2 regions of the Arthrobacter sp. JUb119 genome follow, and region 2 is predicted to be linked to the other one. Evidence: predicted binding sites of a transcription regulator. Region 2 holds the regulator's gene; the other holds the start of a gene.
What was found. Region 2 encodes Rex, which represses fermentation and respiration genes when NADH is low (regulators of the CRP and FNR family bind a similar motif). Its sites were predicted from a motif close to CTTGTGAANNNNTTCACAAG; they were not measured.
Positions count from the first base shown of each region.

Region 1: M2368_RS04595 (glyceraldehyde-3-phosphate dehydrogenase) is a predicted target of Rex. The motif match lies at 1,668-1,687, and genes of this name have one in related genera.

Region 1 is NZ_JANUFE010000001.1:962,189-967,295, forward strand. It holds gene M2368_RS04595 (glyceraldehyde-3-phosphate dehydrogenase) at 55-1,512, opposite strand; RNA gene rnpB (RNase P RNA component class A) at 1,732-2,087, opposite strand; gene M2368_RS04605 (dihydrolipoyl dehydrogenase family protein) at 2,160-3,602, opposite strand; gene M2368_RS04610 (YaaA family protein) at 3,720-4,499, shown strand; gene M2368_RS04615 (exo-alpha-sialidase) at 4,710-5,107, shown strand, end outside.
Region 2 is NZ_JANUFE010000001.1:15,334-20,440, reverse strand. It holds gene M2368_RS00105 (histidine phosphatase family protein) at 1-564, opposite strand, end outside; gene M2368_RS00100 (AI-2E family transporter) at 738-1,514, shown strand; gene M2368_RS00095 (redox-sensing transcriptional repressor Rex) at 1,621-2,295, opposite strand; gene M2368_RS00090 (glutaredoxin family protein) at 2,323-2,568, opposite strand; gene M2368_RS00085 (HAD family hydrolase) at 2,631-3,437, shown strand; gene M2368_RS00080 (30S ribosomal protein bS22) at 3,540-3,638, opposite strand; gene M2368_RS00075 (helix-turn-helix domain-containing protein) at 3,778-4,002, opposite strand; gene gdhA (NADP-specific glutamate dehydrogenase) at 4,259-5,107, opposite strand, start outside.

The DNA.
Region 1 (5,107 bases), 950 kb from region 2:
CATCCCAGCGCGCAATGCGTTGGGATGGTCCCTTCAGCTGCAAGCAGCGAGGTCCTAGGCGGTGACGGCTTCAGCCTTCACTGCAGGCACTGCAGCCGGGTGGGTGCCGGCCATCGATTCGATGACGCGCACAACCTGGCAGGAGTAGCCGAACTCGTTGTCGTACCAAACGTAGACGACAGCGTTCTTGCCGGACACGATAGTGGCCAGGCCGTCAACGATGCCGGCGCGGCGCGAGCCGACGAAGTCGGTGGAGACAACCTCAGGCGAATCGATGTAGTCGATCTGCTTGTGCAGGCTGGAGGTCAGCGAGGTTTCACGCAGGTAGGCATTGAGCTCTTCCTTGGTGGTCCCGTTCTCCAGGTTCAAGTTCAAGATCGCCATGGAGACATCCGGGGTCGGTACACGGATCGCGTTGCCGGTCAGCTTGCCTTCGAACTCCGGCAGGGCCTTGGCCACTGCCTTGGCGGCACCGGTTTCGGTGATCACCATGTTCAGCGCTGCCGAACGGCCGCGGCGCTCGCCCTTGTGGAAGTTGTCGATCAGGTTCTGGTCGTTGGTGAACGAGTGAACGGTCTCGACGTGCCCGTGGGTGACACCGAACTTGTCGTTCAGGGCCTTGAGCACTGGGGTGATGGCATTGGTGGTGCACGAGGCAGCGGTGACGATCTTGTCTTCTGCGGTGATCCACGAATCGTTGATGCCGTGGACGATGTTCTTCAGATCGCCCTTGCCCGGTGCGGTCAGCAGCACGCGGGAAACGCCCTTGGCGGCCAGGTGCTGGGACAGTCCGGCCTCATCGCGCCAGCGGCCGGTGTTGTCCACCACGATGGCGTTGTCGATGCCGTGCTCGGTGTAGTCGACGGTGGTCGGATCATTCGAGTAGATGACCTTGATCAGGGTGCCGTTGGCGAGGATCGTGCTGTTTTCCTCGTCGACCGTGATCGAGCCTTCGAAGCGGCCGTGCACCGAGTCGCGGCGCAGCAGCGAAGCGCGCTTGACGATGTCGTCATCCGAGCCCTTGCGGACCACGATGGCGCGCAGGCGCAGGCCGTAGCCGCCACGCTCGATCAGGATGCGGGCCAGCAGGCGTCCGATGCGGCCGAAGCCGTAGAGGACAACGTCCTGGGGTTCAGCGTCGGTTGCGCCGGCCTGGCCAACCTTCTCGCCCAATTCATCGGCCAGGAAAGCGTTCAGATCAGCGGAACCGGATTCCTTGAACTTCTTGTTCACGCGGCCGAGGTCAACTGCTACCGAACCGACGTTCAGGGCCTCGATGGCATCCAGGATGGCCTTGGTGTCGTTCAGGTCGAGCTCTTCGCCATCGATGCGGCGCACTACGCGGTGGGCCTTGATGATGTCGATGGCGGACTGGTTGATCAGCTTGCGGCCGTAGACGGAGGTCACCACATTGTTCTTGCGGTACAGACGTCCGATCAGTGGGATCATGGCCTCGGCGAGCTCTTCGCGCCCGCTCCATTCTTGCTGGGCAACGACAGACTGCTGGGTCACAGAAAATCCTTCCAATTCAGCCGACTCGCAGATCCATAAAGTCGGTTGGCACCGTGGGAAGCACCATTGCTTTTGCGGTGGCACGAGGTAACAGGATCATCCTCGTAAGTACATGATCCATTCTAGACCGTGCGCAGAAAAACTGAGGATCGGGGACTGTGAATCATCTCACCAGCGCACTAAGGGCTGATGCCGGCGCAATCGCAGGAAGGAAGAGTGTGAATGGGATGGCCGATACGCCGGGTTTTGTCGCGCCGAAGCGGGACGGTCATCTATCTACGACTGCCGTTGCCGGCAGCCTCTAGCGGTCCACCCGACTGCATGGGGCGAACAGCCCTCATAACGCAGTCTGTCTGACCTTGCTCCGAGTGGGGTTTACCTAGCCACCCCAATCACTTGGGGTGCTGGTGGTCTCTTACACCACCGTTTCACCCTTACCAGGAAAACCTGGCGGTCTATTTTCTGTGGCACTAGCCTGCGGGTTACCCCGAGTGGGCGTTACCCACCACCCTGTTCTGCGGAGCCCGGACGTTCCTCGGGGCAATTGCTTGCCACGCGACCGTCTGGCCATCCCATTCACTACCAGTCTAATGCGTTGGGCGCGGCCTGCAGACCACTTCCGAACGCTGATTCGGTCACAGCCAGGTTCACCCGAACCGCAGCGCCTCAAGCAACCGCAACCAGATTTCGCTGATCGTCGGATAGGCGGGGACCGCATGCCACAGCCGGTCCAGGCTGACCTCGCCGACGATCGCAATGGTGGCCGCATGCAGCAGTTCCGCGGCATCCTGGCCAGCGAAAGTGGCGCCGACGATCACCGAACGCGCCTGGTCTATCACCAGCTTGGCCAGCCCGGAATACCCGTCGGCGTGCAGGCTCGCCCCGGCCACCGCACCCAGATCGTGCTCGATAACCGAAATCTGCAGACCGGCGTCGCGGGCCTGGCGTTCGGTGAGTCCGACCGCGGCGATCTGCGGATCGCTGAAGACCACGCGCGGCACCGCATGGTGGTCCGCCGTGGCCGCATGCCTGCCCCAGGGCGCATCGAGAACCCCGGTTCCATTGATCCTCGCGGCAATGGCCTCGCCCGCGGCCCTGGCCTGGTACTTGCCCTGGTGGGTCAGCGGACTGCGCCCGCTGGCATCTCCCACGGCGTAGAGCCAGTCGGCGCCCGCCACGAGCATCGTGTCATCGACCTGCAACCGCCGGGACGGGTCCACCCCGAGTGCTTCGAGTCCCAGGTTCCCGATGTCCGGCCGCCGCCCGGTGGAGACGAGCACTTCCTCGGCTTCCACGAGGGATCCTCCGGGCAGCTGGAGGCCGGCTATCCCGTGCTCATCGCGGTGGACCTGCAACGGAGTGGTGTCCTGGTGCACCACTACCCCGGCCTCGGCCAGCGACTGGGCCACCAGCTCGCCGGCGAACGGCTCTTCGCGGCCCAGCAGCGACCCGCGGGCAAGGATGGTGACCTTGGATCCGAGGGAGGCGAAGGCGAATGCCAGCTCCACCCCGGCAACTCCGCCACCGATGATGGCCAGCCTTGGCGGGATCGCCTTGGCCGCAGTGGCCTCCCGGGTGCCCCACGGCCTGGCTTCAGCCAATCCCTCGATCCCAGGCAGAACTGGAGTGGATCCGGTGGCCAGGACTACGGCCCGGGCCGAGTACTCGCGATCCGCCACCTGCACCAGGCCGCGCCCGGAAAGCCGCGCCCGGCCGCGGATCAACTCGATGCCCGCCGAGCGCAGCCACCGTTCCTGCCCGGCATCATCCCAGTTGCTGGTGAAGGCGTCCCTCCGCGCGAGCACCGCCTCGGGATCCATCGCACCAGTCACCGCTTCGCGGGCCCCGGGAACCCGGCGTGCCGCGCGCAGCGCATCGCCGCTGCGCAACAGGGCCTTGGAAGGCATGCATGCCCAATACGAGCATTCCCCGCCCACCAGCTCGGATTCGACGATGGCCGCCTTCAGGCCCTGCCGGGTGGCATAGTCGGCGGCGTTCTCCCCGGCCGGCCCGGCGCCGATCACGATCACATCGAAGTCGCAGTGCTGCCCGGAGGCAGTTTGGCTAGCTCTTGAGTTCTGCTGGGGCATGCTCTGTCCTTGCTCTGCGTGAAGCGCTGCTGGGTAGTGGGTTCAGCCTAGCCAGATCTGCTCTGCGGGTACATGCCCTGGGCAGAAGATCAGGTGAACTCCGATAAGCTGGAACGCGTGCTTATTCTGTTGCCGCCTTCCGAAGGCAAGACCGCCCACGCCGAAGGTTCTCCGTTCGAAATCGAGGACCTGTCTTTTCCGGAGCTTTCCGGGGAACGCCGCCTGGTGCTTGACGCCCTTGCTGAAGTCTCAGCACGCGAAGATGCCATGGACCTGCTGGGAGTCGGAGCCTCGCTGGCCGAGGAAGTAGCGCGGAATATCAATCTGCACACCGAGCCCGCAGCCAAGGCGCACGATATCTACTCGGGCGTGCTCTTCGAGGCCCTGGACTACGCAAGCCTGGATGAAGCAGCGCAGCGGCGCGCCGATGAATCCATCATCGTGGTCTCCGCCCTGTGGGGTGCCGTGCGTTTCGGCGATCGCATTCCGCCCTACCGCTTATCCATGTCGGTCAAGCTCGAGCCGCTGGGCAAGCTGGCCACCTGGTGGAAGAAACGCCTGGCTCCGGTGCTGGATGCGGTGGCCGGCGACCAGCTGATCGTTGACGCGCGATCGAGCACCTATGCGGCCGCCTACAAGCCGGCCAATGGCAACACCGTTGCGGTCAACGTCTTCCAGATGCGCAATGGGATCCCGAAGGTGGTCTCGCACTTTGCCAAGCACACCCGCGGAGAGGTCGCCGGTTTCCTGGTCCAGCAACCGGTCGCACCGGAACACCCTGGAGAATTGCTCGAACTGGTCCAGACCAAGTGGGAAGCGTCCCTCGTCCAAGACAAGAAGGGCTTGGCGCTGAACATCCTGCTGCCGGAAGACCACCAGTTCACCACCGCCAAATAGCCCAATCAGGATTTGCAGTCCACTACCCCTCCGGCGTTGCCACGCGAAGAATCCTGACTGCAACCGCCGGCCTCGCAGCACCCCGGGCTTCGTTATTCCATGCAGACCCCTTCCAAATGTGATGCAGTTCACTTAGGCTTCACGTATGACATCCTACGTCATACGTCCTTCCTGATTACAGGATCCCACTCACCTGCGAGGAACTAGCCCATGCGAATTCGCTCTAGGCTTCATCATGGAAAAACCCTGGCGGCTGCCATCGCCATCTCCCTAGCCATCCCGGTCATCAGCGCCCACGGGGCGCTGGCGGCAAGCACGTTGGACGAAGCTGATCCCGGTGCACCTCCCGGAAACTTCTCCGAGATCAATCTGGGTTCCGACCGCACTGCCCAGAACTTCTTCTACCGCATTCCGGCGATGGCCCATCTGGGCAATGGCGTTATCATCGCTGCCTGGGATGCCCGCCCCGGCAGCGCCGCCGACGCTCCGAATCCAAACAGCATCGTGCAACGCAAGAGCACCGACAACGGTGCCACATGGGGCGCGATGACCACCATCGCCGCCGGCTTCCCCGGCTCCGCTGACGAAGGAAAATACGGCTATTCCGA
Region 2 (5,107 bases):
GATGGAAGCCAGGGTGCACTCGCGCTGGCGCGGATCGTGCCACAGCGGCTTCTTCTCGGCGGCGCGGCGCGTAACCCAGATCGGCAGCTGGTGGCTGACGATAATGACTTCCGCTCCTTCGCCGTGCTCGGCGAGGGCGGCCTTGCGGTGCTCATCCATGGCCAGGCGCATGCGAGCAACCTGCTGGGCATATGGTTCGCCCCATGAAGGCTTCAGCGGGTTGACCAGCAGCGGCCAGTACTTCGGCTGACGCAGGTGCTCCGCAACCTTGGACAGCCCTTCCAGCTTGTTGCCGGCTTCGATAACCCGCTCGTCGGTGTGGACCTGCAGATCCAGAGCATTGGAGGTCGGCGCGGCTGTCTGCTGGGCTCGCAGGAGCGGTGAGGCCACCAGACGCACCACGTTGCCGCCTTCTGCTTGGCGCTTGGCAAAATATTCTCCTGCCCCATCGGCCATCTGGAATCCGAGTTCCGAGAGCCCGAAGCCGGGGATCCTGCCGTAGAGCATACGGTCAGGGTTGAAAACTTCCCCGTGGCGCAACAAATGGACGGTCGATAAAGGCATGCCTCCAGTGTCTCAAATATTCGGTGCAAATTAGCCATATTGTGGCCACCGTCAACTATTCACAGGACACGCATTGGAATCCCATATGGAAAAACCATCCTTTCGGAGGGGTTGCTCACAATCGACTGCCACTACGCTTAGTCAATAAGACAGTTCGACCAGAAGGACGCATCATGAGCGACAACGATCCTAACCAGCCGGGCCAGCCCTACAACCCGGGCCCTTCCGGCCAGGGTTCATCGCAGAACCCGTACGGCGAAAACCCCTACGGCCAGCAGCCCTCGCCGTACGGCCAGAACCCGTACGGCCAGAATCCGAATCCTTACGGGCAACCGCAGGCACCGGGCTACGACCAGTATGCCCAGCAGGGAGGTTACGCCGGCGTGCAGCCGCCGACCGAGCGGCCACGGACCTTGGCTATCGCCTTTGGCTTGATCATGCTCGCGGGCATCTTCAGTGCCCTCGCCAGCTGGCTGATGACCAACTCCAACATGATGGCCAACATGATTGGCCAGCAGTGGTCGCTGGTGCAAGAAGAGTTCCAGAACCAGATGCAGAGCACCCCGGGCATGGAGCAGGATCCACTGGTTGAACAGATGATGGCAAGCCCTGAGGCCTTCATGGCCCAGGTCAATTCCATGATGTCGACCTTCGTGATTATCTCCATGATCATCACCTTGGCCCTGTATTTCCTGGTGGGCTTCTTCGTTGGCCGCGGCGTGGGCGCCATGCGAATTATCGCCACGATCCTCGGTGCGCTTTCACTGCTGAATCTGGTGACTATCGTTCCAATGATCAGCATGTTCGCTGACACTCAAGCCGGAATTATCAACGCTGTCTACGTTGTGGGCATCTTGTTGGGCATTGCAGGCGTGGTCTTCGCCTGGTTGCGCCCTTCTTCGCAATACATTGCGCAGCGCCGCCAGGCTCGCCTGGCCGGCTTCCGCTAAACGCATGGCCGAGCCTCTTCGCGAGGCCCTGCAGGGACAATAAAGGCGTAGCCGCTCCATCCACCCAAGGGATGACGCGGCTACGCCTTTTCTCGTCTGCGCGGCTTCAGCCTTGAACGGCGAGGTATGCCAGGATCTGCAATTCAGTGGAAAGATCAACGCGCCGCAGGTTCATGCCCGCGGGTACGCGAAGCGGCATCGGTGCGAACGAGAGCACCGAGCGGACCGAAAGCGCGGCCAGTTCGTAGACCAGGTCCTGCGCAGCATCGCCCGGAATTGCCAGAACAGCGATGTTGATTTCTTCGCGTTCAACCACTGCGGCCAAGTCCGCGATCGCTTCCACGTGCAGCTCGCCGACCGGGCTGCCGACCAGTGCGGGGTCGATATCCAGGATCGCCTTGACGTTGAAGCCACGAGTCCTGAAGCCTGCATATCCGCTGAGCGCGCGCCCCAGGTTACCGGCGCCGAGGATGGCCACACGCCAGTCCTGGTTCAGGCCGAGGGTGCGGCTGATATGTTCTGCCAGTTCGCGGACCACGTAGCCCACCCCGCGGGTTCCGTAGGAACCCAACCAGGAAAGGTCTTTGCGCAGGATGGAGGGGTTCACTCCAGCTTCCTTGGCCAGCACCCCGGAACTGGTGCGTTCCAGGCCCTGGGCTTCCAAGGCGTTCAGCGCGCGCAAGTACTGGGTCAGTCGAGCCAGCGTGGCCTCAGGCAGGACCCGGGCTTCAAGCTCTGACATCTTCGTTCTCCCGCACTTTTCGGTGCTCTTGAAGAGCACAACGCATTTTCATTTATTCGGCAGCGGCTAGCTGCTCAGTAGTCGTTCCAGACGCTGTGCGTCGATGTGCCAGAAGTCGCGGACTTCTCCGTTGATCAGCAGAACCGGCACTTCCTCGTGGTGCTTGGCCAGCAATTCAGGGTGCTGGTCAATATCCAGTTCGGAAAACTCCATATTCAACCGGCCAGTCACCTCGGCCACGGTTGCGCGTGCGGCCTGGCACAGGTGGCAGCCTTCTCGAACCAACAGCTGGATCTGATTCAAAGTACTCACCTGCCTATAATCTCACGAGCCGTAACCGCCCTTAAACTTGGCAATGAAATAAACTGGATCAAATGTCTTCCATCGATCATCACCCCAGCCCGAATTCCGCCCTGGCTCCGGACACGGTCGCCGCTTTCTTCGATGTAGATAACACCCTTGTGCGCGGTGCATCGCTGTATCTGCTGGCCCGGAAACTGCATGAGCGCCGCTTCTTCCAATTCCGCGAAATCCTCTGGTTCGCGCTCAAGCAGTTGCGCTTCGCCGCGCGCGGTGAGCACCTAGGGGACATTCACCAGATTCGCGACCGTGCGTTGATGATGGTCCGAGGGATCCCGGTGTCCGAGATCGAGAAGATCGGCAACGAGATCTATGACGAATACATCGAACCCAAGCTATGGACCGGTACGGTAGCCATTGCTCGCCAGCATCGGACGGTGGGCCGTGAAGTCTGGCTAGTCACTGCCACTCCCCTGGAAGTGGCGAATGTCATCTCGCAACGTCTCGAACTTACCGGTGCATTGGGCACTGTAGTGGCCAGCGAAGACGGTTTCTACACCGGAGCGCTGGCCAGCCCGATCCTGCACGCTGCGGAAAAAGCGCAAGCGGTGCGCACCCTGGCGAAGGCTCGCGGCATCTCGCTGTCGAAATCATGGGCATACTCGGATTCCTACAATGATGTTCCCTTGCTTGAAGCTGTGGGACACCCCGTATGCATCAATCCCGATGCGCGGCTTCGCGCCTACGCCAAGCGCCGCGGCTGGCAGGTCTACGATTTCCGCACCGGCCAGCGAGCTGCCAAACTAGGCCTGAAGGCCGCTGGAGTGCTTGGTGCGCTCTGGGCGGCGCGACGGTCCATTCTGCGCCGTTCCGGCTCTTAGGCCGGCGCTGGGCGGCTTTGGATAAAGCAATCGCCACCGTTCAACAGTTTCACTGTGAAGCGGTGGCGATGATTGCCAAGCGGCAAATGCTCAGAAGTAGATTTACTTCTTATTACGACGCTGGTGGCGGGTCTTACGAAGCAATTTGCGGTGCTTCTTCTTCGACATACGCTTGCGGCGCTTCTTGATAACAGAGCCCATAGTGGTTCCTCACAAACTAAATAAATGCGTCAACCCCAAATGCCTGCTTGCGCGCGAGCCCAAGGACAAGGTTGACCGGACGTTAAACGTTCCTTAACAGATTACCCGCTTTTCGGTCATGCTCTGACCATCGCGCGGACTATCGACCGTAAGAACCGGTACCGTGCTGCGGATCAATGGCCGCGGCATTCAGATATGATTCCACGGCGTTTTCCGGAACGCGATAGGAGCGACCGAACTGAACAGCAGGCAAATCACCGGCGTGGATCAGCCGATAAACGGTCATTTTGGAAACGCGCATCATGTCGGCCACTTCGGCCACAGTCATGAAACGGGCTCCGGCAAAATTCTGTTTATCCGTCATGCGGGATATTCTCCTGACGCTGATCTCTTATTCGTCGCGTTAATTTAGCGAAGATGAACTTACACGACTTTGGATCAACATCGGCGGTTCAGGTTCACGTTCGCTTTGTACTAGTCTAATCGCACTTTTGTAACTTTTGCATCACGAAACACACACGTGACCATCTGAATCACATTTTTTGATGCCTGAACGAGACAATCCGCGTGATTTCACCGGGTCCCCAATGAATTCACGCGGATTGCAGCGCTGCAGATTATTAGATGACGCCCTGTGCGAGCATTGCGTCTGCGACCTTCACGAAGCCCGCGATGTTGGCGCCGGCGACGTAGTTCCCCGGCATGCCGTACTCGTCTGCAGTAGCAGCACAGCTGGTGTGGATGCCGACCATGATCTCAGTCAGGCGACGCTCGGTGTGCTCGAAGCTCCATGCATCGCGGCTGGCGTTCTGCTGCATCTCCAGAGCGGAGGTAGCAACACCACCAGCGTTGGCTGCCTTGCCCGGGCCGAAGAGCACCCCTGCATCCTGGAAGATCGAGGTCGCTTCAGCGGTAGTAGGCATGTTGGCGCCTTCGGCCACTGCGATGGTGCCAGCAGCAACCATCTTCTTTGCGGCCTCAGCGCCCAATTCGTTCTGGGTTGCGCAGGGCAGCGCCACGGTGCCTGCAACGTCCCAGACGCTGCCACCGGCAACGTACTTCACCTTCTTGGTGCCACGGCGTTCGGCATACTCGGAGATGCGGCCGCGCTCAACTTCCTTGATCTGACGCAGCAGATCCAGGTCGATGCCGCCCTCGTCAACGATGAAGCCGGCCGAGTCGGAAGCCGTAACGACCTTCGCTCCCAGTGCCTGCGCCTTCTCGATGGCGTGGATTGCCACGTTGCCCGAACCGGAAACGACCACGCGCTGGCCATCGAAAGTCTGGCCGCGGGTCTTGAGCATTTCTTCAGTGAAGATCACTGCGCCGTAGCCGGTGGCTTCCGGGCGAACCAGGGAACCGCCCCAGCTCAAGCCCTTGCCCGTCAGCACACCGGACTCGTAGCGGTTGGTGATGCGCTTGTACTGGCCGAAGAGGTAACCGATTTCGCGGCCGCCAACGCCGATATC